Regions from separate parts of the Paenibacillus sp. A3M_27_13 genome, predicted to be linked through region 3. Evidence: riboswitches for the same ligand, from Rfam matches in the RefSeq annotation. Region 3 holds a riboswitch; each other region holds the start of a gene.
The links. A riboswitch is a leader RNA that binds a small molecule or an ion and turns the genes downstream of it on or off. The one in region 3 is predicted to bind glycine.

Region 1 (10,983 bases), on a different contig from region 3:
ATCGTCTGGAAACAGACTCGCGTGTAATTGCGCTTGGTGCTCAGGAAACGAAGCAGCTAAAAGTAACAGGAGTTAAGAGTGGCGGTACAAAAACAGATGTAACCAAGGACGCCACCTGGACAACTAGCAATGTAAAAGTGGTTGAAGTTAGCGAAGGTTTGATCAAAGCGAATGGTAGCGGTAAGGCAACGGTGACTGCTTCATATGGCAAGCAAAACATTACGTTTACGGTAGAAGTGGACGTAGCGCAAAAGATTGAAGCGGATGCAATCGCGCTATCGCTCAAATCTGGAGATCAAAAAACCATCGCGATTGTGGTTAAATCGAGTGATGGTAAAGAAAAGGACGTTACGACCCAAGCTGAATGGAAAACGTCTAATTATAAGGTAGCCACTGTTAAAAAGGGTCAGGTTACCGCGGTCAGCTACGGTAAAGCTAACATTCAGGCGAAGTTTGGCGGGAAGATAATCAGTGTACCCGTGGATGTTGATACGCTTAAATATCTGCAAACAGACGAAGTTGCTTTGAATTTGAAGGCAGGACAGCTGGCTAAGGTTACGGCTACAGCCACGTATAAGGATGAGTCGGAGAAGGATGTTTCCAAACCGGCTGTCTGGTCCTCGTCCAGAATTGTTGTTGCGACCGTCAAAGACGGTAACATTAAGGCACAGGGCAAGGGCAAAGCAGTAATTACTGTGAAATATGCAGGTAAAATGACGAAGATACAGGTAACCGTTCAGTAAAAAAGAGAGCAAGCATACGTCCAAGGACGACATGCTTGCTCTTTTTTTTAAGGAGGCTACCGCTTATAAATTATGACTTATCCTTCTTGGTCGGTGTGTTGCGTGTAAGTGATTCGGTCAAACGCTTGCCAGTCGGCGTCTGGGCCAAGCCGCCTTTGGCGGTCTCGCGGTGCTTCGACGGCATCGCACTGCCGACTTCAAGCATCACGTCAATGACTTCGTCAGACGGAATAGCGCTGCGCACACCCGCCAGAGCCATATCCGCTGCGGCAAGCGCAGTCACGGCTCCCAGCCCGTTGCGCACGATGCACGGAATCTCCACGAGTCCGGCGACGGGATCGCAAATCAGACCGAGCGTGTTCTTAAGAGCGAGACCTACGGCGTGAACAGCCTGTTCAGGCGTACCACCGCGCAGCTCGACCATAGCGCCAGCGGCCATCCCGATAGCTGAGCCAATCTCAGCCTGACAGCCTCCTTCCGCGCCAGAAATGAATGAGTTGTTGGCGATCACGTAGCCAATGGCTCCAGCGGCGAACAGGCCGTTCACCATATGCTCATCATCCCAGCCGAACCGCTCCTGCGCACTGATGAACACACCAGGGATAACCCCACATGAGCCTGCGGTAGGCGTGGCCACAATGCGACCCATGGATGCATTAACCTCCGACACGGAGAGGGCATAAGCCATGGCAAGCGCGGAGGCATCACCGGAGCAGGTTTCCCCTGACCGCAGATACTCGGCTAGGCGCTTGCCGTCACCGCCCGTCAATCCACTGCGGGATACGGTGTCTTGTGTCTGACCGCGATGAACGGCTTCCTTCATGACTTCATAATAATCAGACATTTGGCGAAAGATTTCTTCCTCCGTTGTATTCGTCTCTTGTACCTGCTCTTGAATCATCAAACGGCCAATTGTGGTGGATTCTTCAGCGCATAAAGCGCTGATTTCATGCAGATGGCTAAACCGCATCGGATTCAGCTCCTTTTTTCAAATTAATCATCTTAATTTCATACATATGAGGTAAAGAACGCAGTTCCGCAATCAGTTCAGCTGGAGCAGAACTGTCCGTTTCAATGGCGGTGAGTGCTTCACCATCCCGGCCTTTGCGATCTACGTGCATATAGGCAATGTTAATGTGGGCCGCGCCCAGCGCTGAAGTTATCGCGCCCAATGTACCAGGCTTATCCGAGTGGAGAAGCACCAGCGTAGGCAGCTCCCCGGTCAGATTGACCCGGAATTCGTTAAGCTGCTGGACATGGATGCTGCCGCCGCCGATGGAGGAGCCCAACAGTGTGCGCTGATCCTCGCCCTTCCACAGCTCGAAACGGACAGTGTTCGGATGAGGCGCGGGGAGTCCGCTGACGGCGAATTCCACGGCCATCCCGGCTTGCTCTGCCCATTGCTCGGCATCCGGAATCCGGTGATCGTCCGTATCGTAATTAAGCAGCCCTGCGATGAGCGCCAGGTCTGTACCGTGTCCTTTATACGTGTCGGCAAAGGAGCCGTATAGCGTCATGCGGGCACGGTCAGGCTGCGTCCCGAGCCAGTGCCGGGCAACGCGTGCGAGCCGCACCGCGCCTGCGGTGTGTGAACTGGAAGGTCCGGTCATGGCCGGACCGATAATAGAAAATACATCTTTGAAACGCATGGTGTGGCCCCCTGTATGTTCTAATACCATACTATATGGTATTTCCGCGTCTTTGCGCGGTTATGACGGTTCCTAATGCTGACGCACAATGTGAGCACAAAAAAGGACAGGATAAGGAAGTTTCCCTTATCTCTGTCCTCGTTACCTGAGAGTTTCGTGCGGTGTTCTTACCGCCTTACCCCTTGGGTGGCTTGCGCTCTCTCCAGAGTTGCGTCAGATGACGATACATGGACCTGAGAGATTATCCGCCAGCCGGGTGCTGGCGTCTTGCTCCTTCGGTGCCGCCAGAGCGTAGGCTCCCTGGACAGACTCTCCCGTCATCTTCATTCGCGTATACCGTTCTACATGTCTTTCTTAGCGTAATGTATGCCGTGCTCGGTGTCAATCACAGGTTTAATTTTTACATAAACAGGTGCGTTCCCAATAAAAAAGATTAAAATTTACATAATTATGGATGAAATCAGGAAGGAATTAGAAGATTGGCGGCTAATCTGATAAAGGACAAGTATATTTATGGAAATCATAGGAGGGATATTGACGTATGGTAAAAGGCTTGCGATTCACAGGTTCACGCTTAAAAGGGATGTTGCATCTAGCAGCGATCGTATCACTGCTGATTGGGATCTTCGTTCCATTCGGTCAGGTCAAGGCGGAGGGAGCATTGACAGTAGCCGAAGCACTTCAGCGCCAAAGCAGTGGAGGTACGGTGACGGTGGAAGGTTACATCGTCGGACATGCTACCGGATCGAAAACGGCTAACTTTTCTTCCCCGTTCGCGAATGATTTTAACGTACTGATTGCTGACCAGGCTAATGAACGTAATACGTCTAATCTGTTGGATGTACAGCTGACTTCAGCGTACAGAGGGCAATATGGGCTATCAGGCCATCCTGAGCTGATCGGCAGCAAAATTCGTGTGACGGGTACACTCGGCGCCTACAATAATTTTGGTGGAGTGAAAAGCCCAAGCGCTGTTGAACTGGTGAGCGGAAGCGAGCCGGGGGAACCAGGCGAACCTGGCAACCCGGGTCAACCCGGTACTACACTGCCGGATGGAAAAGGCAAAAAGGTGCTGTTCGATAATACGCACGCACAGACCGCTGGTGCAGCAGATTGGGTCATTGAAGGCGCCTTCTCCGACTTTGCCAATGGACTGCGTAATGTAGGCTTTACGGTAGACCAATTGAATCGTCCCATTCCTTTTACTTATGGAGAGCAGGCCATAACATATGACAAGCTGCGCCAATATGATGTGTTCATTATTGGTGAAGCGAATGTTGCCTTTAAGGCATCCGAGCAGGCTGCCCTGCTGCAATACGTGAATAGCGGGGGGAGCGTCTTCTTCATCTCCGATCATTATAATGCGGACCGTAACAAAAACCGTTGGGATTCCTCCGAGGTTATGAATGGTTACCGTCGTGGAGCCTATACTAATCCGGCCAAGGGCATGACTGCAGAAGAAGCTGCATCACCGGCGATGCAAGGATTAACAAGCTCCGATTGGCTGGCGGCCAACTTTGGCGTTCGTTTCCGTTACAATGCGCTGGGTGATGTGAATGCTACCGAAATTGTAGCCGCAGATCAATCTTTCGGCATTACCAAGGGTGTGCGCTCGATTGCAATGCATGCAGGATCTACGCTGGCTATTATTGATCCTACCAAGGCTAAAGGCATTGCTTATATCCCTTCAGGCACGAAAAAATGGGGTAATGCGGTAGACCAGGGAGTTTATAACGGCGGGGGCCGTGCGGAAGGACCTTATGCCGCTATCTCCAAGGTAGGTCAAGGCAAGGCAGCGTTCATCGGTGATTCTTCCCCTGTAGAAGATGCTACACCGAAATATGTGCGTGAGGAAAACGGACAGTCGAAGAAGACATATGATGGTTTTAAAGAAGTGGATGATTCCACCTTCCTGGTGCAGACGGTTCAATGGCTTGCATGGAAGCAGGACTACACGAAATTGTCTGATGTGGCAGGTTTGACTCTGGATCAGCCAACGAAGCTTCTGCCATTTGAGGAGCCTGCGGCTTCCACAGAACCGCAGCCTGAGCCTTGGTCTGCTCCAGCAGCAGGCTACAAATGGTACGATCCTAGAACGTTCAAGTCTGGCTCCTATGGAGCGGCTTCGTAATTATCGCCAGAAGCTCAATGTGAGCTGGTATTAGTTAGTCGTTTGATCCCTGCAGAGGGATCAGGCGACTTTTTTTGTGATGAAAATTAACCTGTGGTTGGTTATTTCATTACATTTTGTGCCAGAAAGACCGCGCTACTGCTGGATCATTGATTTTTTAAATGATGTTGATAGCATAATCTTAATTGATATATCCATATACTGGTGATAGGATGTATTCAAATTATTCCGACAAAAACGGTATGTAATGTTCATGAGAGGTTTTAAACATCAAACATGGTGAGAATAAGCGGGACAAGACCATGGAGAATGGAGGAAGCGCGCATTGAATACCGGACCCGTGTTGGAAATTAAAGGATTATCCGTATCTTTTCGCATCAATGATCAATATCACCCCGCAGTCGACCATCTGGATCTGACGGTCAACCCCAATGAAGTGCTGGCTGTAGTCGGAGAATCCGGCTGTGGCAAAAGCGCGCTGGCGCTTTCGATCGCACAACTGCATGACATGGAACGCACGCGTGTAGAGGGAGAGGTCCTTTTTAAAGGCACGGACCTGAACCGTCTTTCTTCAGGGCAAATGAATAAAATCCGCGGAGCGGGCATTGGCATGATCTTTCAGGACCCGCTGACAGCACTCAACCCGTTAATGAGCATTGGTAAGCAGATTGAGGAAAATCTTGATTATCATACGTCACTATCTACGAAGCAAAAAAGGGAACGTGTGCTGGAGCTGCTGGAAAGCGTAGATATACCGAATCCTGTGCGTGTGTATGAGCAGTATCCGCATGAACTGTCAGGAGGGATGCGTCAGCGTGTGATGATCGCGATTGCCATAGCTTGCCGACCTTCTCTTATTATCGCAGATGAACCAACTACTGCGCTCGATGTAACGATCCAATCGCAAATTCTCGACTTGCTCAAACAGCTTCAACAGGAGAGTGGGAGCGGAATTATCTTGATTACGCATGATCTTGGTGTTGTGGCAGAAGTAGCCGACCGTGTGGTGGTCATGTATGCCGGAGAAATCGTGGAGAGCGCTGATGTTTTTGAATTATTCAGGCATCCACAGCATCCGTACACGCGTTCTTTGCTTGCTTCCATGCCGGGATCGCATACCAAGGGGGAATCACTGCATGTCATCGGCGGCATTGTTCCCTCATTACAAGATATCCCCCGCAATAGCTGTCGCTTTGCCCCGCGTATTCCCTGGATTCAGCAGGGAGTGCATGAAGACCATCCCCAACTAAATGAAATTTCCCCTGGACATTGGGTCCGTTGTACATGTTACCAGCATTTTCATTTTGAAGACGAGGCAAAGGGGGAAGCTGCTCATGGCACTACTGGAGTTAAATGATTTGAGGGTCCACTATCCGGTGCGCGGTGGTTTCTTCCAGCGTGTTATCGATCAGGTGAAAGCAGTGGATGGCGTGTCGATCAGCATTGAGGCAGGCCAGACATACGGGCTGGTGGGAGAATCCGGCTGTGGAAAAACGACGACAGGCAGGACGATCATCGGTCTAAATAAGCTGACGAGCGGACGGATTCTTTTTAAGGGAAAGGACCTTGCGGCTCTGAGCCGTAACAACCGTCATCCGCTGCGTAGAGACATTCAGATGATTTTTCAGGACCCCTACTCTTCGCTCAACCCGCGCAAGCGCGTATTGGATGTCATTGCTGAACCGCTGCGAAATTTTGAAAGGCTGAGCAGTGAGGAGGAACGGAGGAAAGTACAGACGTTGCTGGAAAAGGTCGGCTTGAACGCCGATGCAGCCTACAAATATCCGCATGAATTTTCCGGGGGGCAACGGCAACGGATCGGGATCGCGCGTGCGCTGACATTAAACCCCAAGCTGATCATTGCTGATGAGCCGGTGTCGGCGTTGGACGTTTCCGTGCAGGCACAGGTGCTTAATTTTATGAAGGATGTGCAACGGGAATTTAATTTGACGTATTTGTTCATCAGTCATGACTTGGGTATTATCCGCCATATGTGCGACCAAATCGGCATTATGTACCGGGGCCGTCTAGTGGAGCAGGGGAGCGAGCAAGACATTTATGAGCGTCCACAGCATCTGTATACCCAGCGCCTCATTGCAACCATTCCCAATATTGATCCTACAAAACGGCTGGAAAATGCCCAAAAAAGGCGAATGCTTTTATCCTCCTACAAAACAGAGCTGCCCAAACATCTAGACGTGAGTGGAAAGCCGTTTGCACTAAAATCAGTAAGTCCATCTCATCAAGTCGCGCTACCATAAGGGGGGTACAGAAATGTGGAAATTTACACTGCGTCGGCTGCTGGTTATGATCCCTCAACTTTTTGCACTGAGCGTGCTTATATTTTTCCTGGCTAAGGCTATGCCGGGGGATGCACTGACAGGACTTATTACTTCGACACCCAATCTGAATCCGGCCGCACTGGAAGAACAGCGACAAAGACTGGGACTGAATGATCCGGTGTGGGTGCAGTATGGGAACTGGCTCGTCCAGCTTGCTCACGGGGATCTGGGCAAATCTTATGTACATAAAATTAGCGTTACCGATCTGATTGGCAGCCGTCTGGGGAACACGTTCTTTCTGGGCGTAGTAATTCTGGTTCTGACGTATCTGATCGCCATTCCGCTCGGCGTACTCAGCGGTCGTTATCAGCATAGTCTGCTGGACAAAACCGTAGTGGGCTATACCTATCTCAGCTTTGCGACACCTCTATTTATACTCGCGTTGTTGCTGCTGTACGTATTCGGATTCAGGCTCGGCTGGTTTCCAACCAGCGGCAGTGTGGATGTAGGCGTGGAGCCGGGGACATGGTCATATTACGTGAACAAGTCGTATCATCTCATTTTACCGGCGGTTACAGGCGCATTGCTCAGTACAACGGCTACGATTCAGTATTTGCGCAATGAGGTCATTGACACACGACTGAAGGATTTTGTGAAAACAGCGCGTTCCAAAGGGGTGCCCGAAGGTAAAATTTATTCCCGCCATATTTTCAAAAACTCTCTATTGCCGATTGCTGCCTTTTTGGGCTATGACCTGACGGGAGTAATTGCAGGTAACATTTTCCTTGAATCTATTTTTGGATACCCGGGGTTGGGCCAACTATTTCTCCAGTCCATCACTCAACGGGATTTTTCAGTCGTGAACGCACTGGTCATGGTCTCCGGCTTCTTGGCGCTATTAGGAACCCTTTTATCTGATGTCATCCTGAGCAAAGTCGATCCCCGCATTCGAATTGAATAGCGAACAAGTCTAGAGAAAGGGAGGGATTATGGTGTCTATACAGGTGGAGGAGGTCTTCACGCCGGAAATCATTCGTAAATCACCATCCAGTTGGTCTGTACTGCGTCGTGAGCTGGTGCGTGACAAAATGGCCTTGGTTTCCATTGGCTTTGTAATTCTGTTTTTGATCTTTATATATGCCTCTGTCCTGTTTGTAAATCAGGATGTAGTCACGACGGTGGATTTGGGCGCAATCCGTGAAGCTCCCGGCTCAGTGCATTGGCTGGGCACAGATCGAGCGGGCAGGGATATTTTTGGCCAGCTGGTCATTGGAGCCCGCAATTCCTTCACCATCGGCTTTACGATTACATTGTTATCTGCCGCTATTGGCTTAACGTTAGGTTTGCTGGCTGGTTTTTATGGGGGGCTGGTCGATAACATCATCATGCGGATCATTGATTTTATTCTGGTACTTCCATTTCTGATGTTGGTCATCGTATTTGTCAGCATTGTACCCAAAAGCGGCATAGGGTCCTTTATTTTCATTATGACTGCCTTTTTATGGATTGGAAAAGCACGTCTGATCCGGGCCAAGGTGTTGTCGGAGCGCGAACTGGATTATGTGCAGGCTTCCAAAACCCTTGGCACACCCAATTGGAAAATCATCTGGTTTGGCGTGCTGCCTAATCTTAGCTCGGTCGTGATCGTCAATCTGACCCTCAGCCTCGCGGGAAATATCGGGATTGAGACCGGGCTTTCTTATCTCGGTTTTGGCTTACCGGAATCTACTCCAAGCTTGGGTACACTGGTGAGTTATGCGAATGACCCGGATGTTTTGCAGAATAGCTGGTGGATGTGGTTGCCTGCCTCACTGCTTATTTTGGTGCTAATGCTGGCGATTAACTTTATTGGCCAGGCGCTCAAACGCGCCACGGATGCCAGACAACGATTGGGTTAACCGAAGTTCAAGGATAAGGACAATGACAAGGAGGGATTTACAATGGTTAAACACTGGAAAAAAGGAATTCTGCCTGTTCTATCTGCAATTTTGGTGCTTTCTCTGGCCGCATGCAGCGGTTCGCCTTCCGCTTCGAATGGAGGGAAATCGTCTGACGGTACAGGCGGCACAGGGTCCGACAGCAAGCAGGTGAATGCCACAGCGCTGGAGAAGGCGATCAAGAACGATAAGGCCCCGATTAAGGGTGGCATCATCAATTATGCACTCGTGTCTGATACCCCTTTTGAAGGTATTCTGAATCCTGTATTTTATGAAGGCAATCCTGATTTTGAAGTCTTCCAGTTTTTCTACCCTTCTATGTTTTCGATTGACTCCAATCTAAATATTGACAATAAAGGAGCGGCGACGATTTCCTTTTCCCCAGACAATAAGGCGGTGACTGTAAAAATTGATCCCAAACTGAACTGGACGGATGGTAATCCCGTAACGGCAGAGGATTATGCTTTTTCCTATGAAGTGATCGGTCATAAAGACTACGAAGGTCCGCGTTATGATAGCTTTATGACCAACATTGTGGGCATGGAGGATTATCACGCGGGTAAGGCCAAAACCATTTCTGGCATCAAGGTGCTGAATGAGAAAGAGGTTACCATTCACTTCAAGGAACCTAATCCTTCGGTGAAATCGGGACTTTGGTCTACACCACTGGAGAAAAAGGTATTTCAGAATATCCCCGTGAAAGATATGGCCGGATCTGATCCTGTCCGTAAAAATCCGATTGGCTATGGACCGTTCAAAATTAAATCAATGGTCACAGGTGAATCTGTGGAATTCGTCAAAAATGAAGATTATTTCCACGGTGAGCCCAAGTTGGATGGTCTTCATCTGAAGGTGGTGAACCCGAATGTCATTACCGAGGCGCTGAAAAGTGGAGAAGTCGATTGGGCCAGCTATCCAACCACCCGTTACAATGAGGCCAGCAATCCGAAAAATGTACAGTTTCTCGGTCAGGAGGAATTATCTTATAGCTATGTGGGCTTTAAGATGGGCAAATTCGATCAGGCCAAGAATCTAAATATCATGGACCCGAACGCCAAGCTGGCGAACAAGTCATTGCGTCAGGCCCTCGGCTATGCGCTGAATAATGAGCAGGTCGGCAAGCAGCTCTATCATGGACTTCGGATTCCAGCAACATCCCTGATTCCGCCTGCCTTTAAGGGATATCATGATATAAATGCAAAGGGCATCGCGTATGACCCGGACAAGGCGAAAAAGCTGCTGGACGAGGCAGGCTATGTGGACACCAATGGAGATGGATACCGTGAGGACCCTAAGGGCAAGGAACTGGTTCTCCATTATGCGGCAATGAGCGGAGATGCGACAGCTGAATCGCTGGCAAAGTTTTATTTGCAAAACTGGAAGGATGTCGGACTTCATGTCGAGCTGGTGGACGGTCGTCTGCTTGAGTTCAATTCTTTCTATGATCGTGTGCAGAAGGATGACCCCGGCATTGATATTTTTGGCGGCGCATGGAGTACAGGTACAGATGTAAACCCTAGTGGGCTGTATGGACGCGGAGCCAGCTTTAACTACTCGCGCTTTACCAGTGAAGAGAATGATAAGCTGTTGCAGGAAGGGGTGTCTGTGAAAGCCTTTGACGACAATTATCGTAAAGATATATACAATCAGTGGCAGGCGTATATGAGCGAGGAGGCGCCAATCGTGCCGACGTTATTCCGTTACTCGTTGGAGGCAGTGAATAATCGGGTAGCCAATTACGATATTACCCGTGGCAAGGAGTATGATGCAGACACGTTTGCGAATATTACGTTGACTGCGGAAAAAGCCGAAGTAGCCCAATAATCTAAAAAAGCGCAACAACCTGAAGAAGAAGCGCGAACCGGATGGATCCGATTTTGCGCTTCTTTTGACCTTTTAATGCAATCATTCTGGGGATTCTCGAAGGGAGAGAAGGAAGACGGAAATACGTCAGCTTCAATACTTCATTGCCGTATGCGAGGAACTGCATTTTACGAAAGCTTCGGAAAAGATCGGAATCTCCCAACCCACGCTTAGCTTGCAAATTAAGGCGTTGGAAGAGGAATTGGGCATGACGCTTTTTGACCGTGCATGCAAGAAAATAAAAATGACAGATGCCGGGAAATTGTTGCTGCAACATAGTGCACATGCGCTCAAGGATTTACAGCAAGCGAAGGCTTCCATTGAGGAGTTGCGCACCGAGCAACGCGGGAGTTTGCGGATTGGTATCGCATTACCGGA
Region 2 (10,983 bases), on a different contig from region 3:
TCACGAGGAACTGTACCCCTGCCGACAACACTTGACTGATCATTTGTACAATCGGGCCAATCGCCACATGGGCAAGCAGCGCTAGAATGGCACCGATAATTCCGGCCGAAAAGTTATTGACCAGCATTTCAAAGCCTGATCTGACTTTGCCTTCAATGGCCTTGTCGAACTTCTTCAATATCCACGCAGCCAGCGGACCAGCGACCATCGCGCCCAGGAACATCGGGATATCGGCTCCCACTATGACACCCATCGTCATAATGGCACCAATCACACCTCCACGCTGTCCGTGAATCATCGTGCCCCCTGTATAACCGATCAGTAACGGCAACAAATAATTTTTCATCGGGTCAACCAATTGTGCAAAACCTTCATTCGGGAACCATCCGGTCGGAATAAAGAGTGCCGTAATCAGCCCCCACGCAATAAATGCTCCCATATTGGGCATAACCATACCGCTAAGAAAACGGCCAAAACGCTGTACGGCGACACGAGTGCCTCCTTTTGAACTTGGCTTTGCGTCCAATGTACTCATATTCAAATCCTCCTTGTAGGTAAGCATCACTACCTTTTCTTAAAATTCATACTAAATGACAGCGCTATCTTCATCAACGAAATGAAAACGTACTTTCGTCATGAACGTTGATGACAACATTTAAATTTAAATTATCCGGGAAGGTATTATACCTGCATAATTCTTCTTAATATGACCTGTAGCTATAGAAATTAGTCGAAAAACCGTGCTGGATTATGTATGATTCTTATATGGGGACAACCCTCTAAATCAGAATAAAACACGTAATTACGTTTGCAAAAAGACAAAAAAATAGCCGCTACGTCAAATCATAGCGACTATTTTATACAAAAATCGAGCAGACAAATAACCCTCTTACTCCATACTACAATGCTCCATTACTGCTCATCGGAAATCAACTGCTCATACTGATCCGCAGACAGTAGCTTGCCCAAGGCTTCCTCCACATCTTTATCCATCTCTACTTCGATCATCCAACCTTTTTCATAGGGAGATTCATTCACTAGCTCAGGTGTACTTTCCAGCGTTTCATTCACTTTTAGTATAGTTCCCGTCACCGGAGCAAAAAGGTCGGATACTGTCTTCACCGATTCAATCGTACCGATCTCCGCTCCCTGCTCAATCGTTGCTCCCGCCTCAGGTAATTCTACAAAAACAATATCACCCAGTTGATGCTGTGCAAAGTCTGTAATACCAATTCGTACCGTTCCATTCTCTGTCCGCTGAACCCACTCATGTTCGTCTGTATACCAAAGTTGCTGCTTTACTTCACTCATTCTGTTCCCCTCACTTCCATATGAATAAAATCGCTTTTGCTCACCTGTACTAGACAGGTTAAGATTATGACAACAAGAACACTGATGTCAATAATACTAACAAAAATACTTCATATCACCTCATATAGCGTACTATATAAAAATATGATAGCTTATAACAAACGCTTACATATCCTTATTTATATATTAAATGTTTTTTCTATTGTTTTTGATGACATTTTTATTGACATTTTGAATGAATTTGCGTATTAATGGGTTATAGCAAATGCTTTGGGAAACACCCCGACAACTGCAAACGCGGATGAACGCGGAGGGAGAGACTGCCAAAAAGATTCGCATAGCTGTTGCCGCTTGTGAGACATAAGTGCACGCGAATCGGATCAAGTTGTTATCTGCAAAGCCAGGTAATATACCGTTGATCCCGAAGGTAGCGCCGAAGGAGTAAACCTGCATTGCAGGTGAATCTCTCAGGCAAAAGGACCTCTGCCGGACGCATCTCTGGAGAGCATTCGCTATTGGAGCGGATCACCCAAGGGGAAACCCGGTACATACCGGGGTAACTTTCTGGTATCAAGGACAGAGCTGAAAAAAGAGTGTAGACTGCCGTCTATACGTTTTTTTCGGCCTGTCTTTTTTGTTTAGCTGATCACACCGGATAGGAGTGGAAAAATGACTAATTTGCGAAAAACACCGCTATATTCGTCCTACGGGACGCAGTCTGGGGTTCGTTGTATTGACTTTGGCGGCTGGGAGCTCCCGGTTCAGTTTAGCGGCATTCAAAAGGAGCATGAGGCCGTCCGGCAACGTGCGGGTTTATTCGATGTATCGCATATGGGCGAATTTTTGGTTGAAGGCAAAGAGGCCGAAGCTTTTCTGCAAAGGGTGACCACGAATGATGTCAGCCAGTTGGAACCAGGTCAGGCACAATATTCACTCCTGTGTTACCCCGATGGAGGGGTAGTAGACGACCTACTTGTTTACTGCAAAGGACCGGAGCACTACATGCTCGTTGTGAACGCCTCCAACATCGATAAGGATTGGGATTGGCTAATTCGTCATATGCCTACATCCGTTCACATGGAGAATGTGTCTGATGCGATAGCATTGCTGGCGTTGCAAGGACCGGAAGCAGCACGTATTGCCGCAGCCGTGGCAGATACGGACATTACGAATCTGGCATCTTTCCGCTTCCATGAGAACGTGCCATTGTTCGGAGCAAAAGCACTGGTCTCACGAACCGGATATACGGGCGAAGACGGTTTTGAATTTTATATACCTGCTGCAGAAGCACCAGCTGTATGGGAGGGTTTGCTTCGTTCCGGTGAGTCGTATGGGCTGATTCCCGCTGGACTTGGTGCTCGGGATACCCTACGCTTTGAGGCACGATTGCCGCTGTACGGTCAGGAGTTATCTGCCACGATTTCACCACTCGAAGCCGGTCTAGGGTTCTTCGTCAAGCTGAATAAAGGAGATTTTATCGGTAGAGAAGCACTGCAACGTCAGAAAGAACAAGGGATTCCTCGCAAATTGATCGGGCTGGAAATGATTGATCGCGGTATCCCACGCGCCCATTACCCGGTATTCGCAGAAGGACAACACATTGGTGAGGTCACAACGGGGACTCAGTCGCCCACCTTGAAGCGTAATCTGGGCCTCGCCTTGGTGGACAGTCGTTTTAGCGCCCTCTCCACACCGCTGGAGGTTGAGATTCGTGGCAAACGCCTGCGTGCCGAGGTGGTGGCAGCACCCTTTTATAAACGCCCGCGCTGATCTTAAACTCTTTTTATTTCTATAAAGCAAATATGTCAGATATGAACTTCTGGGTTTTTCATCTCACACACTTTTTTATTAGCTAATTTACGATCTAAAATCTTGCTTTTCGAAAGGAGTCAGAACCTATGAAGCAGCATCGTTATCTCCCTATGACTGAACAGGATCAAACCGAAATGCTGCGTGTGGTGGGTGTATCATCTATTGATGATTTATTCAGTGACATTCCAGAGGCCATTCGATATCAAGGGGAACTCCCTCTCTCTTCTCGACTCGATGAGAAAGCCTTAACCCGCCACTTGGCCGAGCTGGCCGGACACAACGCCAATACAGACACACATGCCAGCTTCCTTGGCGCAGGAATTTATGATCATCATATTCCGTCCGTCATCCAGCACATCACTTCACGCTCGGAATTCTATACAGCCTACACCCCCTATCAGCCGGAAGTAAGCCAAGGCGAGCTACAAGCCATTTTCGAGTTTCAGTCGTATATTTGCGAATTGACGGGCATGGCTGTAGCTAATGCCAGCATGTACGACGGAGCGACTGCACTGGCGGAAGCGGGCTCACTGTCCGCCGCAGCTACCCGCCGTAAACAGCTTATCGTATCAAGGTCCGTCCATCCGGAGGCACGTCAGGTATTGGCAGCCTATGCACGCGGATTGGATTTGGACATCGTGGAGATCGGCTGTTCGGACGGCGTAACGGATGCTGATGCGCTAGCGGCAGCCGTATCGGAACAGACCGCGGCTGTTTTGGTCCAAAGCCCCAACTTTTTCGGAGCCGTGGAAAACCTGAAGCCGATGGCTGACCTCATCCATGCGCACAAAGGTCTTTTGGTCGTCAGTGCCAATCCACTAGCACTTGGCTTGCTGGAAACACCCGGCAAACAGGGCGCGGATATTGTGGTAGGAGACGCACAGCCACTTGGCATCTCCTCTTCTCTCGGCGGTCCGACCTGTGGATACTTTGCCGTTTCTCAGGCACATATGCGCCGTATCCCCGGCCGTATTGTGGGTCAGACCACTGACCGCAACGGTAAACGCGGCTTCGTGCTGACCTTGCAAGCGCGGGAACAGCATATCCGCCGCGAAAAGGCCACCTCTAACATTTGCTCCAACCAAGCGTTGCTAGCTTTATCTGCATCTGTATACTTGTCTGTCATGGGTAGACAGGGGATCAAGGAAGTAGCCGAGCTAAATTTGCATAAAAGCCGTTATGCTTTAGAGCAATTGCTGAGCTTGAAGGGCATAACTGCCTCGTTTAACGCACCAACCTTTAATGAGTTTGCCCTTAGACTGCCTGAGGGTACGGATATGAGCAAACTCCAGGCCGAGCTGCTAGCTGCTGGATTTATCGCTGGCTACGATTTGGGCCGGGACTATGAGGAACTTGCTGGTCACATGTTGATTGCCGTGACGGAGCAAAGGACCAAAGAAGAGATTGACCAATTTGTACACACCTTGGGGGGATTGCTATGACACACACCGGACAGGATCAGAAACAAGGGCTGTTGAAGGAACACGATCAAGCGCTCATTTTTGAATTGAGCCGTCCGGGTCGCATCGCCTATTCCCTTCCCGAGTGCGACGTTCCCCGTCGCCCGGTGGCAGAGCTTTTGCCAGATTATGCGCTGCGCAGCGAACCTGCGGCATTACCCGAGGTATACGAAGTAGACGTTATTCGGCATTATACTGCCTTGTCCCGGCGCAATTTCGGCGTGGACAACGGATTTTATCCGCTCGGCTCCTGTACGATGAAATACAATCCGAAAGTGAATGAGGATGTCGCCCGATATACAGGCTTCGCCAAAATCCATCCATATCAGCCCGAGGAGAGCATCCAGGGTGCCATGGAGCTGCTGTATACGCTCCAAAATGATTTGGCTGCGTTAACTGGCATGGATGCCGTCACGCTTCAGCCCGCCGCGGGCGCCCATGGCGAATGGACCGGGCTGATGATGATTCGCTCATACCACGAAGCACGTGGTGAGCGACGTACCAAGGTGCTCGTGCCGGATTCCTCGCACGGAACGAACCCCGCCAGCGCAACCGTCGCGGGCTTCGAAACAGTCACCCTTCCCTCCACCCCTGAGGGGCTGGTGGATCTGGATGCGTTACGTCAAGCCGTAGGCAACGACACCGCGGCGCTCATGCTGACCAATCCGAACACGCTTGGGCTGTTCGAGAAGCAAATCACTGACATTGCTGCCATCGTGCATGACGCGGGTGGTCTGCTCTACTATGACGGGGCGAACTCCAACGCCATCATGGGGATTACCCGTCCCGGAGATATGGGCTTCGATGTAGTACATCTCAATTTGCACAAAACGATGAGTACCCCGCACGGCGGCGGTGGCCCCGGCGCTGGGCCTGTCGGCGTAAAGCAACGGCTCATCCCTTATTTACCCAAGCCACTTGTCGTACGGGATCCGCAGGGGGTGTACCACTGGGACCGGGAACAGGGAGATTCTATTGGACGGGTTAAAGCCTTTTACGGCAACTTCGGTATTCTCGTCCGTGCCTATGCCTATATCCGTAGCTACGGTCCTGACGGCTTAAAGCGTGTATCGGAATGCGCTGTGCTCAATGCCAATTACATGATGCATCGGCTCGCTCCACATTTTGACCTGCCCTACCCTGGACATTGCAAACACGAATTTGTCATGTCAGGGCGAGGCTTGAAAAAATTTGGAGTGCGTACGCTTGATGTAGCCAAACGGCTGCTTGATTTCGGCTACCATCCGCCTACAATTTACTTCCCTCTGAATGTAGAGGAATGCATCATGATCGAGCCCACAGAGACGGAAAGTAAGGAGACACTTGATGCTTTTGTCGACACTATGATTCATATTGCGCGGGAAGCAGAAGAGAACCCTGAGCTGGTGCTCAATGCACCATATACTACTCCAGTCACACGATTGGACGAAACTACCGCAGCTCGCAAACCTGTACTGAATTGCTCATGCAGTTAAAAACAAATTCTACTTAAAGCATGCAAAAAAGCCGGTATCTATTAGATACCGGCTGCTGTATGTACACAGCAATTTTTTTGTTGGAAAAAGATATAACCTTTGAAATGTAATACCCTTCCTTAACCTTCGATGCTTTGAACCAATTCAACAACCTGTTCTGCTGTTTGCATGTCCAGAGCTTTTGTAGCCAGTTTTTCCATGTCCGCACGGGACAACTTGGAGATTTGACTACGTGCTGGCAGAATGGAAGTTGCGCTCATACTGAACTCATCAAGTCCCAGACCCAGCAGCAACGGAATTGCTGTTGTATCTCCTGCCATTTCGCCACACATACCAACCCAACGTCCTTCACGGTGAGCGGCATCAATAACCATTTTCACCAGACGCAGAATGGATGGATTGTATGGTTGATACAGGTAAGAAACCCGCTCGTTCATGCGATCCGCTGCCATTGTGTATTGAATCAGATCGTTTGTACCGATACTGAAGAAATCCACTTCTTTTGCGAATTGGTCAGCCAATACCGCTGTAGAAGGAATTTCTACCATGATGCCCAGCTGAATTTCTTCAGATACGGATACACCCTCGGTTACCAACTTTTCCTTTTCTTCCAACAAAACAGCTTTAGCTTCACGGAATTCGTTCAGCGTAGCAATCATTGGGAACATGATGCGCAGGTTACCATGCACACTCGCACGCAACAAAGCACGCAATTGAGTGCGGAAAATATCCTGGCGATCCAGACACAGACGAATAGCACGGAATCCGAGGAACGGATTCATTTCTTTCGGCAGGTCCAGATAAGGAAGTTCTTTGTCGCCACCGATGTCCAAAGTACGAACTACAACCGGTTTACCTTCCATTCTTTCCAGAACGGTTTTGTACGCCGTATACTGTACTTCTTCGGATGGAAGCTTATCGCGTCCCATGTACAAGAACTCCGTACGGTACAAGCCAACGCCTTCACCACCGTTGTCCAGAACACCAGCTACATCATTAGGCGTACCAATATTGGCTGCCAGTTCGACATGGACACCATCGACAGAAACCGTAGCTTCGCCGCGCAGCTTACGCCACTCTTCGCGTTGCTTGTCGTATGCCACCTGTTTAGCACGGTATTCCGCAACAATCTCTTCGGTAGGGTTCACGAATACGTGACCATCCAAACCATCAACGATAATCAAATCACCGCTTTTAGCTTGAGACAATATATTTTTCGTTCCCACAACTGCAGGAATTTCAAGTGAGCGAGCCATAATAGCCGAATGCGAAGTACGTCCGCCGATGTTCGTTGCAAAACCTTTAACAAATTCACGATTCAGCTGAGCTGTGTCGGAAGGTGTCAAATCTTCTGCAAGCACAATCGTTTCTTCGGCAATTTCTGCAGGACTAACAAAATGAACACCAAGCAGGTGATTCAGGATCCGCTTGGTTACATCACGCATGTCCGATGCGCGTTCTTGCAAATAGGCACTTTTCATGTTTTCAAACATGGAAATGAACTGTGTAGCTACTTCATTCAAAGCATAGTCAGCATTAAGCTGCTCGTCTCTGATTTTAGCTTTAACCGGATCGATCAATTCAGGATCATTCAGGATGAGCAGGTGAGATGCAAAAATTTCTGCTTTTTTCTCTCCCAGCTCCTGAAGCGTTTTCTCCTTAATCGATTCCAATTCGGTTTGAGATTGTGCCAAAGCCGCATCCAATCTCGCGATTTCAGCTTCAACATCACCAACCGCGCGTCTCTCTACAGCGTAATTCGGATGCTCCAAGATAAACGCCCGGGCAATGGCTATGCCTGCCGAAGCGGCAATCCCGGAAATTTTAAGCATGAACTTCGCCCAGCCCTTCGTTAACGATTACATTTTCAAGAGCTTTCAGTGCTTCGGCAGCTTCAGCGCCTTCGCAGATAATGTTAATAGTATCGCCTTGTTCCAGACCCAGGGACAATACACCCAGAATGGATTTCAAAGTTACTTTTTTACCGTTAGCTTCGGCAAAAGATTCAGCACCGCTGAATTTGTTAGCTGTATTTACCAGCGCAGTTGCAGGACGTGCATGGATACCGTCTTCATCCGTAATTCTAAAAGTTGTTTGCATAATTTGTTCCTCCCACTTTCCTAAAGATAATATTTGTTTACACGCAGTATACCAGATCATTGATCAGACGGCCTAAGCCGCCTAATCAACTAATCCGAAACACATAGAGTTTATTTTATCGTAATTATACCATCTTCGCCAGCCTTCAATACTCCAGTTTTGTTTAAAGTTACCGAAGAACCTTCTGGAAGGTTAGTAAAAATGACAGGTGAGATGATGGATTTAGCGTTTGCCTTCACGTATTCCAGGTCTACTTTCATAATAGGCTGGCCAGCTGACACAAGATCGCCTTCGTTCACCAAAACGTCAAATCCTTGGCCTTTAAGCTTCACAGTATTCACCCCGATATGAACAAGCACTTCTTTACCGCCATCGGATTGAATACCAATCGCATGCTTGCTTGGGAATACATTGAATACTTTACCATAAACAGGGGACACAATCGTTCCATCATTTGGCACGACCGCAAAACCGTCACCTGTCATACGTTCTGCAAATACCGGATCGGGAACCGTCGAGATATCAACCAATTCGCCGTTAACAGGCATTACAATATCTTCTACAATAATGGTTTGTTGTTCTTCTCCAGCTTCCTTCTCCTCTTGTGGAGCAGGTTGCGCCGGAGCTGGTGCAGGTGTACGTCCAGCCATGATATCAGCCATTTGAGATTTAATGGTGTCGGAACGTGTACCGAAAATTGCCTGTACGTTGTTACCGACTTCAAGGACACCCGATGCGCCAAGTTGTTTCAGACGAGCTTTGTCAACGTTCGATTTCTCATTAACCTCGATCCGAAGACGTGTGATACAAGCATCCAGATGCTTGATATTCGATGAACCACCGAAAGCTGCCAAAATGTTGTGCGGGAGCTCATCACTACTACCGACTGCTGCGCCATCCACATTATCTGTAGCTTCTTCACGTCCTGGTGTTTTCAAGTTGAACTTCCGTATGATGAACCGGAATCCGAAGTAGTAAATAACTGCCAAAATCAGACCGACGATAATTACATACCACCAAGGCGTACGGGTTGGAATAATCCCGAAAATCAGGAAGTCAATAAATCCGCCTGAGAAGGTCATACCGATTTTGACATGTAAAATTTGCATGGTCATAAATGACAGACCTGCGAATATACAGTGTACTGCAAACAGCAGTGGAGCTACGAACAGGAAGGAAAATTCCAGTGGCTCCGTAATACCTGTCAAGAACGAAGTCAATGCTGCTGAACCCATAATACCTGCTACATATTTTTTGTGTTCTGGTCTTGCTTCATGGTACATTGCAAGCGCTGCTGCCGGCAAACCGAACATCATGAATGGGAATTTACCCACTTGGAACGTACTTGCTGTCAACGCCACTCCGTCGCGAAGCTGGCTGAAGAAGATCTGCTGGTCACCGTGAACGGTTTGACCTGCCTTGTTAACATATTCACCAAACTCAAACCAGAACGGTGAATACCAGATGTGATGCAAACCAAATGGAATCAGCGCGCGTTCGATAACACCGAACAGGAACGCCGACAAAGTCGGGTTGGAATACACCATAAAGTGAGATACTGCGTTAAGTCCTTGTTGAACTGGAGGCCAGATCAGAACCAGTGCAAGTCCGACAATCAGTGAGGATACCGCCGTTGCAATTGGAACGAAACGCTTACCCGCGAAAAAGCCCAGATACGATGGAAGCTCAATTTTGAAAAAGCGGTTGTACATGGCCGCGGCCAGTATACCGATGATTATCCCGCCGAACACCCCGGTTTGAAGCGTTGGAATCCCCAACACGTTTGCATAACCCGGTATTTTTTGAGCAATCAGACCAGGTGTGACACCCACGGCTGTACCCAGAGTAATGTTCATAACGAGGTAACCGATGATGGCAGCCAAACCTGCTACACCCTCACCGCCCGCCAGACCGACGGCTACGCCGACTGCGAACAACAGTGCCAGATTATCAAAAACGATTTGTCCGGCATTCATCATGATCGTCGCTACCGATTGAACCCAGCCCGCATTTAATGCCGGAATGTACTGGAGAAAATCAGGATTGACCAGCATGTTACCGATACCCAATAAAAGCCCCGCAGCTGGCAAAATCGCTACAGGAAGCATTAATGCTTTACCGACACGCTGTAAAACGCCGAAAAGCTTTTTAAACATACCTTCCACATCCTTCTCTGAAATTTAGAACAGAGGCAAAACAACAAAAAAGGCATGAGCCGATTTAAGTATGTTTGAAAACAACCTTGGGATATAGCTTGCCCCAGTAGGCTGTAAACAATCATAACTTAAAACAACTCATGCCTGATCGAATCAGTAACACGTTAAATGTTCAGTTGTTGTCTTCCTCATTGCAAAATTGATTATAGCACCCCACTAAATGCGAGGCAATACTTTTTTATTCCGGTTTTATCACTTTTGTTGCTCCCCCTGCTCTTTGCGTTGGGACAACCGCTGCAGATGCATTGTCAAATAACTAACCTCAGCTGGATACACAGATTTACGAAGTCTTTTCTCCATAATTTTCGTGAGCTTCCAGGCCAGCATATACATTTCCGGGTACTCCTCATTCAAAAGCTTGTCCAATCGATAAATCTCCTGCACAATTTCTCCCCGGCGCACACGTTCAATCGCAAACCTCAGATGAGTCAGCAGTCGAGAATAATCAAGAGATTGGAGAGGAATACGATAATCCAGTGTGGTCTCGACAACCTGAACCATATCAGCAATCAGACGAGAATCCTTCCTCACCTCGGAGATATGCTGGTTTGTCATGGCGCTATAAATATGCAGGGCCACGAATCCGATTTCATCTTCTCCCAGATCTAC
Region 3 (10,983 bases):
GCGTCCATTCTATTTTATCAACCAGCTTGCCGTTTCTGAATTCTGCAATGGTGGGGGTGTATTTAACGTTGTAATCCTCTTTGAATTTATTCCATTGGGGCTTGTCCTTATGGATTTTGTGAACGTTCAAAAAAGTAATTTTAGAGCCTAGATTATACTGTTCGATCATCTTGTTAAAGTTAGGCTCAAACCGATTGCAGTCGCCACAACTCGGTCTGCCGACATAGACAAATACACTTTGATCCTGTTGAATCAAACTCTTAAAACCATCAAATGTAACCGCATTCAAGTGGTCATATATTTCTGGGTAATTGCTTTTGCTCGCTTGGATTTCTTTGTCTTTTTGTAGAACAACCTGCTCTAGGTCTTGAAATTTAACTACAGCTGAAATAGCGATACCAATGATAAGCAACACAATGACACTTAACCCGGCGATATATCCTTTTTTCACAGAAATCCTCCTTTTTTTACATTCTTACACTTACAATAAATGATATTTCCATTTTTCGCTGTAACACTTGTCTCATTATGTATAAAAAAAGAAGCTTTCCATGGGGAAAGCTTCTTTAATCAGCATTTTGCATAATTCGATTCCCAACGCTTGTAAGTACAGTATATAGACGAACTAAAGCGTTTCGATCTATATACTGCTGATTTGAAAACGCTCCTGGGATTTATGCAAAATGCTCTAGTCTGAAAGTTAAACGTTAGACCACAACAGTCAACAAGTAATCCTCACGCTTCACTTCAGTTTCCATTGTGTTCAACACATCCAGGTATTGAGCGGAATTTGTTACGATAATCGGCGTAGCCGTAGTATAGCCTGCTGCCTTAATTTGCTCGATATCAAATTCAAGCAACAGTTGTCCTTGCTTAACTATATCGCCTTCCTTGACGCGCTTGTCAAAGAATTGTCCTTTCAGCTTCACTGTATTAACACCCACGTGAATCAGAATTTCTGCTCCGTCATTGGAAGTAATACCGATGGCATGTCCGGTCGGGAATACTGTCGTAATCGTTCCATTGACAGGAGATGTCAGCACACCCTCTGTAGGATCAATGAGGATTCCTTTCCCCATAGCACCTGAAGCAAAAGCAACATCAGAAGATTGTTCCAAAGGCAATACTTTACCTTGCAGTGGGCTTACGAGAATTTCTTTCTCGATTGCCATTTCTTTCTTTACGGGTGCAGCTTCTGTTTTTGCAGTTTCTTCTTTTGGATCATCAAAGCCCAAAATCATAACCAATACAACTGCAAGTACAAAGGCAACGAGCAAACCGATGACTACCCACAAGAATCCAGGTCCGAAATAAGTCGGCAACGCCAGTAGACCCGGTAATGCAAAGGATTGTGCGTGCGCTCCGCCAGAAGCGATAATCGCCCCGCCGATTGCCCCGGAAATACAAGCATAAATGAACGGCTTTTTCAATTTCAAAGTTATGCCATAAATTGTTGGTTCTGTAATCCCGAAAATAGCGGCCAGCGTAGAGGAACCTGCCAAAGCCTTCATCTGAGTGTTCCGGGATTTCAGGAATACCCCCAATGTTGCACCAGCCTGAGAAAGTACGGCTGCTGTAAGCATCGGAAGCATCGTGTCATAGCCCAATGTTGCAATATTCGACAGCATGACCGGAACGAAGCCCCAGTGTACGCCGAAAATAACAAACACTTGCCAGAATGCCCCGGCAACAGCCCCGGCAATTAGTGGGCTTAAATTGTATACCCATGTAAAACCGTTTGCCAAGCCCTGACTGATCAGGTTACCTACTGGACCAAAGGCCAGAAATGTTAACGGAATAACGACCAGGAGCGAAAGCATCGGCACGATAATGTTTTTAACCGATTGATGGATAAAGGAATTGAACCAGCGCTCCACATAGGACTGAACCCAGACCGCGAGAATAATTGGAATGACACTGGAACTGTAATTAATCAGAATGATCGGAATACCTAAAAACGCCAATCTTTCTGGGTTGCTTACCGCCGTTATAACTGCTGGATAGACCAGAGCTCCAGCGATTGCCACCGATACAAAGGTGTTTGTCTTAAATTTACGGGACGATGTAATAGCCAAAAACACAGGTAGAAAATAGAAAACACTGTCGGAAGCTGCACTTAGGATCAGGTACGTACCGCTTTTATCATTAATCCATTGAAAAGATAAAATTAACGCCAGTAGCCCTTTAAGCAAACCTGCCCCGGCAAGAGCACCGAGAATGGGAGAAAAAATGCTGGAAATGATATCGACCGCTTTGCCAAGAAAATTCGTTTTTTCAGAAGATTCTTCTTTTTTGGCATTAGGATTGTCTGCATCCTGCAAATTCGTTTCTGCCATCATATGCTCAAACACTTGACCTACATTGTTACCGATGACCACTTGAAACTGGCCGCTGCTTTCCACTACTGTAATGACACCAGGGGTTGCTTCCAGTGCGGCTTTGTCTGCTTTTGTACGATCATTTAATTTAAATCTCAAGCGTGTAGCGCAATGGAATACCGAATTGACATTCTCTTCGCCACCAACGAGGGTCACTATTTTTTTAGATAGTTCTTTATCACTCATGTTCAGAACTCCTTATGGGTTATTCTTGCTACTGATAGGATTTACTGTTTACATCTGTTGCTAAGATGCGCCGGCGTGCACCTTTTTAAACTTGTAAACAAGAAAAACCTAAACTCGTGGTGAAAACTACGCACTCTCCTATAGAGGAACGTCGATTTCACCATCAGTTTAGGTTTTGCCTGCCTTACCAGTCACAATCCATGAACGATGAGGATATGAAGTTGTTAATCTTATATGTTATTACGCTCAGTTACCCGATGAATATGGATAGTTAGATATACGTATTCATCCTTGCTTAAATATTGATCGTATGTTTTTTCCAGATACTCATTGATCTTTTGGGCACAAGCAAAAGCTTCGGTATACGTCTGCTTCACCTGGTTGTACAAAAATTCTTCACCACTGTGAATGACTTCTTTGCGAATCACTCGCATCGCAAAATATTGCAAATGTGTCAAAAATCTCGAATAGCTAAAAGAAGACTCATCCAGCACAATTCCGTAATGATACGTAATAATGTTCAATATATGTTGGACAATCTCGGTCATTTTCAGTGTAGATTTCATTTCGTTACCGTCGATCCGTGCATTCACCATATGCAATGCAATAAATCCCGCTTCATCTTCGCCCAATTTTACTCCGAGCGTATTTTCAATTTTTTGGAGAGCATCCAGTCCAACTGCAAATTCTTTTTTGTAAAAGCGTTTAATTTCATACAGCATCGCGTTTTGGAGTGCCAGTCCTTTTTCTTGCCGTTGTATGGCAAAATGAATATGGTCGGTCAATGTTAAATAAATATTATCGCTTAACTCCGTATCCAGCACTTCCGTTGCATGGGTTACGATTTCATTCACGACCTCCAGATGAGACACTGGAATATCGTTCAGCAGTTCAGTTAGTTTAGCCGTGAACTCGTTTTCATTTAACATGAAAATCTTATCTATTTTATCATCATCGACTTGATCGCCAGCCACCTTTTTGAAGGAAATACCTCTTCCCATCACGATGACCTCTTTGCCTTTATCGTTTTTAGTCAATAGGACGTTGTTATTGAGCACCTTCTCAATAATCATTGAAGTTCCCCCTCCCATCCTTTACCAATAAAAAATGCCTAAGCACAATTCAACACTATTGTTAGCAATAGCACTCAATTGAACTCAGGCATTGCCCGCATCACCGGTCACAATCCTTCGATATAGTGCTATTGTAGCACAAAAAAAAGCGATTTCAACATATTTTATTCTGATTCGACAAAAAATATTTCATATCAAGGCCCTTTTGCCTAATTTGCAAGTAAATCGTTACCTTACGTGGTCGTACGTTCAATGAGGCAGTACTCTAGCGAATGAAGCTCCATTTGGCGTCCAATCAGCTGAGGGGAAAGCATGAAAAAAGCATTTTGTGCTTGAGCCATGATGGGATTTTGAATCGTTGTAATCCCCATCGTATGCGCCAGCTCCGTGTTATCGAATCCGACAATCGCCAGATCTTCCGGTACGTTCAGCCGTTGTCTGCGTGCTTCGCAGAGAATGCCCACTGCTACATAATCGTTAGCACATAAAATAGCCTCTGGGAATTCTTCCCGACGCTGTAACAAATCCCGTACGACCTGTTCGCCATCACGGATATTATAAATAGAAGAGTGATTCCAGTGTTGCAACACTGGAAGATTGTGCTCACTCATGATCTGTTCGTAGGCTCGTTGTCTGCTATGGGTATTGATGCTGCTCGGACGACCAAAAGCATTGGCTATACGAGTATAGCCTTTTTGTATCAAATGTTTTAGCGCTAACATATATCCTTCATACTGATCCATAGCGACGGAGCGAATATCGGTATGCTCCATTCGTTGCCACGAAACGATCGGGCCATATTTGCAATAGGTACTCAAAAAATCAGTGTCATTCACGCAGGAAATGATGACCAGCGCATCGACTCTTTTTCTTTTTAAATCCTCAAAGGCTTGAAGCTCTTTCTTTTTGTCTTCTCCCGAAGTATAAATAATGGTTTGGAATTCATACTGGCCGGCTACTTCCACAAAGCTGTCCAGAAAAGCCAGAACAATTTCATTAATAGTTGAAGTAATGATACCGATCTGAAGCGTCTGACCCTTGGATAGAGAAATGGCATTCCGATTAGGAACATAATCCAATTCCTGCATGATTTTTAAAATCTTAGTTCTTGTTTCGTGACTGACATGGGGTGACTGATTTAATACTCTGGATACCGTAGCTTTGGAAAAGCCCGCCAGTTTTGCAATTTGATCAAGATTCGACATGATGCTTCTCCTCACATAAGAAAAAAATACTTGACATGAAACGCGTTACAACGATTAGGATGCTTATGAAGGCATTACGTCTATTTTAAAGCATCTGTCAATCCTTTTCAAAGGAAGAACGGTTACCGTTAGGTATTGATTCACATTTGCAGCACTTGATGGGATTACTTGACCAAAGTAAAAATCTTAAATACGGAAAGAGGTTTTTATACCATGACGAAGACGCTAAAAGGATTTCCGAAAAACTTCTTGTGGGGCGGGGCAACCGCAGCCAACCAATTGGAAGGTGCTTTTGACGTAGATGGAAAAGGATTGTCCAGTGCGGACATGGTTGCCTATGTACCCAAAGCAGAGCGCAAGAACGATCATGCTATGGAGATTTCGTCCGAGCGACTCGAAGACATTTTGGCAGGCAAAGTCAATGCCCGTTTTCCAAAACGTGAAGGTGTGGACTTCTTCCACCACTACAAAGAAGATATTGCATTGTTCGCGGAAATGGGCTTTAAGGTATTTCGTATGTCCATCAACTGGTCGCGGATTTTCCCGAATGGCTATGATGCCGAGCCGAATGAAGCGGGACTGCAATTCTACGATAATGTATTTGATGAGCTGCGCAAATATGGTATTGAACCGCTGGTAACATTGTCACATTATGAGACACCGCTGGGTTTGACTCAGAAGTATAATGGCTGGCTGGGTCGTGAAGTTATACAGCACTACGTAAATTATGCCGAAACTGTGTTCACGCGTTATAAGGATAAAGTAAAATACTGGCTGACTTTTAATGAAATCAATGTAATGACCATGAGTCCGTTTACTGGTGGCGGGGTGGTCATTGACCGCGTAGAAAACAAGCAGCAAGCGATATACCAAGCACTGCATCATCAATTTGTAGCTAGTGCACTGGCGACAAAACGAGGACATGAGATCATCCCGGGCTCTCAAATCGGCTGTATGCTGGCTCGTTTGGAAAGCTACCCACATACGTGTAACCCACAGGATATACTGAAAGCCCAGCATGAAAATCAGATGAACCTGTTCTTTACGGATGTGCATGCCCGTGGGGAATATTCCAACTACATGGATCGTTATTTTGAAGAAAATAATGTTGTTATACACACAGAACCAGGCGATGCCGAAATTTTAAAAAATAACACGGTCGATTATATCTCATTCAGCTACTACATGACCTTGACCGTATCTGCAGGTCCAGAAGGCGAGAAAGCAGCAGGAAACCTGATTGGCGGCGTGAAAAATCCATATTTACAGTCCTCTGACTGGGGATGGCAAATTGATCCGATCGGCCTGCGTGTTACGCTGAACACGTTTTATGACCGCTACCAAAAGCCGCTGTTCATCGTGGAAAATGGTTTGGGTGCGTATGATAAGGTGGAAGAAGACGGCTCTGTGCATGATACGTATCGCATTGATTACTTGCGTCAGCATATTGCCCAAATGAAGGAAGCGATTGCCGACGGTGTTGATCTGATTGGTTACACCAGCTGGGGTCCTATCGACCTTGTGAGCATGTCTACTTCCGAAATGTCCAAGCGCTACGGATTTATTTACGTTGATCTGGATGATGACGGTAACGGAACGCTCAAACGCTCCAAAAAGGACTCATTTAACTGGTATAAAAATGTGATAGCAACCAATGGTGAAGAATTGTAATTCCAAATTTTCTCGGGCGGGTATAGCAGAGGACATCCTAAGGATGCAATCTGCTGTACCCGCTTTTTTTGATAGACATAATAATAATGTTTCAGAGGGCTTCACAAACTTTTCACTTGTAATAAGCTGAAAGTTTTCTGTATAATAAATAAAAATTTCATATGTCTGGTTGATGTTTGCGGGAGATGGAACGAAAGTTCCGACCGAAGGGGCAAAACTCTCAGGTGCTTAGGCTGATTACAGCAACAAGCGGGGACCGTAAACGGACAGAACTCTGGAGAGACCCTTAATTGGGCGCCGAAGGTGCACCGCAGAGAACATCTGCTTAAACTCTCAGGCAAAAGGACAGAGACGCGAATAACCTGTGACAGGGAATGCCCTAGGCTTTTTTATAAGCTATTAGAGGCAGAAACCTGCGCAAGATGGTTGTATTTTTTCGTGCCTTTAACCTCTCCAGGAGTCGAATCAGCGGATTTGACTCTTTTTTGTTTTCTAATATGCTGGAGGAGCGGGTTGAAATGAATTTGGTACATGTGTTAGAAGCGATTAGCAGTTGGATATGGGGGGCGCCTCTCATCATTCTTGTCATGGGAACGGGGTTGTGGCTGACCATACGTTTGAAGATGCTGCAGGTATTCCGCCTGCCCCTGGCGATCAAGCTGATCGGTAAGGCCCCGAATGAAGGCAGCGGGGATGTAAGTAGTTTTGCGGCTTTGAGTACAGCGTTGGCGGCTACAGTTGGCACAGGAAGTATTGTCGGCGTAGCGACAGCCATTAAGCTGGGCGGGCCGGGTGCCTTGTTCTGGATGGTCGTTGCAGCCTTTTTTGGGATGGCGACGAAATATGCGGAAGGTGTACTTGCGGTAAAATACCGGGTGAAGGATCGGAATGGGCAATTTTCCGGCGGCCCGATGTATTATATTGAGAAAGGTCTGGGACGCCGTTTTAAACCGCTGGCGATGCTGTTTGCTTTTTCGGGCATGCTGGTAGCGTTGTTCGGGATTGGAACGTTTCCGCAGGTCAAAGCGATTGTATCTTCGACCGAAAACAGTTTTGGCGTTCCGCCCATTGTAACGGCACTGATTATTGCTATCCTTACAGGACTTGTTACTATTGGAGGACTCAAAAGCATTGCCAAGGTATCGACGAAGGTCGTTCCTTTTAAAACAGGCTTGTACGTACTGATCTGTCTCATCGTACTGATTCGGTTTGCTGACCAACTACCTGCCGCAATTGCGCTGGTGCTCCATTCGGCATTTTCAACTACATCTGCAACGGGCGGATTTGCCGGAGCTACGATTATGCTGGCGATGCGAAGTGGGGTAGCCAGAGGTATTTTTGCCAATGAGGCCGGATTGGGAAGCGCACCGATTGCAGCCGCAGCTGCCAAAACCAAATGGCCTGCGGAGCAAGGGCTAATTTCCATGACAGGCGTGTTTATTGATACGATGGTTATTTGTGTGATGACCGGGTTGACGCTACTGGTTAGTGGTGTGTGGAGCGGGCCTACCGATGCGGGCCTGATGACTCAGCAAGCATTTTCCAGCGCATTCCCGCTGGGGGCAGAACTGCTCACAATCATTCTGATTATGTTTGCGTTCACCACCATGCTCGGCTGGAACTATTACGGGGAACGCTGTGTTGAATATTTGCTTGGGGTCAAGTGGATTAAGCCATACCGCTATCTGTTCATCCTACTGGTTGCCGGGGGCGCGTTCATTAAACTGGATGCGATTTGGCTGCTGGCAGATATCTTTAACGCAATGATGGCTTTCCCGAACCTGATTGCCCTGCTCGGCTTATCAGGAATTGTAGTCGCAGAAACCCGAACCTATATGGATTCTCTGAATTCTAGTAAGAAAAAGGGCATTCTTGCAGGTGCCAGTGTAGGGGCAGCTATCCAAGTAGAAGAAAAAGGACAAACGGTTAATTCATAAATTCCAAAAGGGAGTGCCCTCAGTCATCACAGGCTTGAGGACACTCCCTTTTGAATGTTATAACGATGCGTGCAAAATAGCTGAAATATCTTCTTGGTTCAGCTTTTTATAATTACCGAAGCCTCCGTATTCCATTTCACGGGCTGCAATGTTTGCGACTTTTTCCAATTGCTCATCATTAATATTGTAATCGGCCAGGGTGGAAGGGGCACCGAGACTTGTCCAGAATGCACTCAGGCGATCAATCCCCTCCAAAGCAATTTCCTTATCCGTTTTACCAGTGGTATCTAAATCAAACATGCTGAGCATCAGCCGCTTCATGCGTGCAGCATCCTGATCCACCGTATGTCTCATCCAGTTGGGGAACAGGATCGCCAGACCGCCAGCATGAGGAATATCATATACAGCGGATAATGCATGTTCAATCGTATGCGAAGCCCAGTCCCCGAAGTAGCCCATTTGTAGTGTTCCGTTAAGGGCAATCGTTCCGGCATATAAAATCGTTTCACGATGCTCGTAGTTGTGCAAATCCTCCAGCAGCTTAGGTGCAGTTTCGATCACGGTTTGCAACACGGAAAAGCACATACGATCTTGCAACGGTGTATTTTTAACATTGTGAAAATATTGTTCAAACACATGGCTCATCATATCCACCATGCCATATACCGTCTGATCACGTGGCACAGAGAAGGTGTTTTTTGGGTCCAGAATCGAGAATTTCGGATGCGTTACCGCGCTGCCCCATACGTATTTTTCGTTCGTTTCCCAGTTGGTGATAACAGAATCCGGATTCATTTCTGAACCGGTGGCGGCGAGTGTGAGGATGGTGCCGAATGGCAGAGCCTGGGTCGGCATGTGCTTTTTGTTGATAATATCCCACACATCGCCGTCATATTCAGCCCCTGCTGCGATGGCTTTGGTGCAATCAATAACGCTTCCACCGCCTACAGCAAGTAAGAAGTCGATTTTTTCATTTCGGCAAATGTCGATACCCTTCTTAACGGTGGACAAGCGCGGATTCGGTTCTACGCCGGACAATTCATGAATGTTCAGATGTAGCGGTTCTAACGCGTTTAATACCTGGTCATATAGACCATTTCGTTTGACACTTCCGCCTCCATATACCAGCAAAATGTTTTTGCCGTAATTCAGCAGTTCCTGCTGGAGTTCTTCAATTTGATTGTCTCCAAAAATTAATTTGGTGGGGTTATAATATGTGAATTTGTTCATCTGGTAAGTTTCCCTCAGTTCTTCATTGTTCATGTTCAAATCGTAAATCGCTTAACCTGATTGCCTGTTGGATACCTAACTTCATCATGTAAGCTATTTGAAATGACGATTAACCATTATACATGAAATGAATAAGGGAATTCAAGTAAATCTAATCTTTGACCGCTCCGGCGGCAAGATCGGAAATAAACTGGCGGCTAATGAAAAGAAATAAAATAATAAGTGGCAGTACAGCCAGCAGGGTGCCCGCAATGACCATCGCATAATCCGTATTGTAAATCCCGTTCAATTGTGACAGTGCAATCTGGAGCGTGAATTTACGCTCATCCGTTAAGACGATTAGCGGCCATAAATAATCATTCCAGGCTCCTATAAAGGTAAACGCGCCGAGAAAAGCGAACGCAGGACGTAGAATAGGCAGTGCTACATTCAAGTACAGTCGAAAAAAGCTGCATCCGTCCATCCGGCCCGCATCCAGCAGTTCCTTTGGAATGGATTCTTCCGCATATTGACGAATCCAGAAAATGCCGAAGGCATTTACCATCCCCGGGATGATAAGCGCTTTGAACGTACCTACCCATCCAAAGGAGGCCATCATGACAAAGGAGGGGACAAGCGAAAGTTGTGAAGGGACCATCATCGTAGCTAGCAGAACGATAAATAGCACTTTTTTGCCCGGAAAATCAAACTTGGCGAATGCAAAACCTGCTAGTGAATCGAAAAACAGAACCAATAGGGTAACAGAACCGGCTACAAAAAGGGTATTAAAAAAGGCTCCGGCAAAATTAATCTGTTGTAATACTCTCGTTATGTTATCCAAGAAGTGGCTGCCAAACCACAATTGTGGTGGAAAACGATAGATGTCTGAGGTTGTACGGGTTGCCATGACGATCAGCCAGTAAAATGGAAACATCGACAGGATGATTCCCACCAACAATCCAGCATATAAAACAAAGGATTTTGCGCGTGTCTGCATCATGTTGTGAAGCTCCTTCCCATCGTTATTTTTTACCTTGAACGAGTTTCCAGTTTATGATGGAGAATAGAGCAATGATGAGGAACATGCCCCATCCGACGGCTGCACCATATCCAAAATAGTTGTTAATGAACGACTCGCGATACAGGTATAAAACGATGGTCATGCCACTTGCCCCGGAACCGCCGTCATTACCGACCAGGACCTGTGGCTCGGTGAAGAGCTGCATACCGCCGATGGTGGACGTAATCACCGTAAACAGAATGACTGGGCGTAGCATGGGGATAGTGATGCGGAAAAAAGCTTGCGCTCCGGTTGCCCCGTCTA

Region 1: linked by a shared signal. The riboswitch ahead of sdaAB (L-serine ammonia-lyase, iron-sulfur-dependent subunit beta) and the one ahead of NLX82_RS16595 (alanine/glycine:cation symporter family protein) in region 3 are both predicted to bind glycine.
Region 2: linked by a shared signal. The riboswitch ahead of gcvT (glycine cleavage system aminomethyltransferase GcvT) and the one ahead of NLX82_RS16595 (alanine/glycine:cation symporter family protein) in region 3 are both predicted to bind glycine.

Annotation. Positions count from the first base shown of each region.
Region 1 is NZ_JANAVE010000005.1:14,100-25,082, forward strand. It holds gene NLX82_RS18060 (Ig-like domain-containing protein) at 1-743, shown strand, start outside; gene sdaAA (L-serine ammonia-lyase, iron-sulfur-dependent, subunit alpha) at 814-1,713, opposite strand; gene sdaAB (L-serine ammonia-lyase, iron-sulfur-dependent subunit beta) at 1,703-2,392, opposite strand; glycine riboswitch at 2,604-2,719, opposite strand; gene NLX82_RS18075 (DUF6359 domain-containing protein) at 2,934-4,523, shown strand; gene NLX82_RS18080 (ABC transporter ATP-binding protein) at 4,849-5,880, shown strand; gene NLX82_RS18085 (ABC transporter ATP-binding protein) at 5,858-6,784, shown strand; gene opp4B (oligopeptide ABC transporter permease) at 6,798-7,766, shown strand; gene NLX82_RS18095 (ABC transporter permease) at 7,795-8,703, shown strand; gene opp4A (oligopeptide ABC transporter substrate-binding protein) at 8,746-10,566, shown strand; partial or broken gene NLX82_RS18105 (LysR family transcriptional regulator) at 10,727-10,807, shown strand; gene NLX82_RS18110 (LysR family transcriptional regulator substrate-binding protein) at 10,814-10,983, shown strand, end outside.
Region 2 is NZ_JANAVE010000001.1:1,417,095-1,428,077, forward strand. It holds gene NLX82_RS06255 (PTS mannitol transporter subunit IIBC) at 1-535, opposite strand, end outside; gene gcvH (glycine cleavage system protein GcvH) at 913-1,311, opposite strand; glycine riboswitch at 1,706-1,804, shown strand; gene gcvT (glycine cleavage system aminomethyltransferase GcvT) at 1,981-3,081, shown strand; gene gcvPA (aminomethyl-transferring glycine dehydrogenase subunit GcvPA) at 3,210-4,565, shown strand; gene gcvPB (aminomethyl-transferring glycine dehydrogenase subunit GcvPB) at 4,562-6,058, shown strand; gene ptsP (phosphoenolpyruvate--protein phosphotransferase) at 6,178-7,890, opposite strand; gene NLX82_RS06285 (HPr family phosphocarrier protein) at 7,883-8,158, opposite strand; gene ptsG (glucose-specific PTS transporter subunit IIBC) at 8,269-10,314, opposite strand; gene glcT (glucose PTS transporter transcription antiterminator GlcT) at 10,567-10,983, opposite strand, start outside.
Region 3 is NZ_JANAVE010000004.1:75,933-86,915, reverse strand. It holds gene NLX82_RS16620 (thioredoxin family protein) at 1-451, opposite strand, end outside; gene NLX82_RS16615 (beta-glucoside-specific PTS transporter subunit IIABC) at 708-2,564, opposite strand; gene licT (BglG family transcription antiterminator LicT) at 2,795-3,637, opposite strand; gene NLX82_RS16605 (LacI family DNA-binding transcriptional regulator) at 3,871-4,842, opposite strand; gene NLX82_RS16600 (glycoside hydrolase family 1 protein) at 5,056-6,513, shown strand; glycine riboswitch at 6,683-6,759, shown strand; glycine riboswitch at 6,778-6,872, shown strand; gene NLX82_RS16595 (alanine/glycine:cation symporter family protein) at 7,032-8,450, shown strand; gene NLX82_RS16590 (iron-containing alcohol dehydrogenase) at 8,508-9,680, opposite strand; gene NLX82_RS16585 (carbohydrate ABC transporter permease) at 9,832-10,659, opposite strand; gene NLX82_RS16580 (carbohydrate ABC transporter permease) at 10,682-10,983, opposite strand, start outside.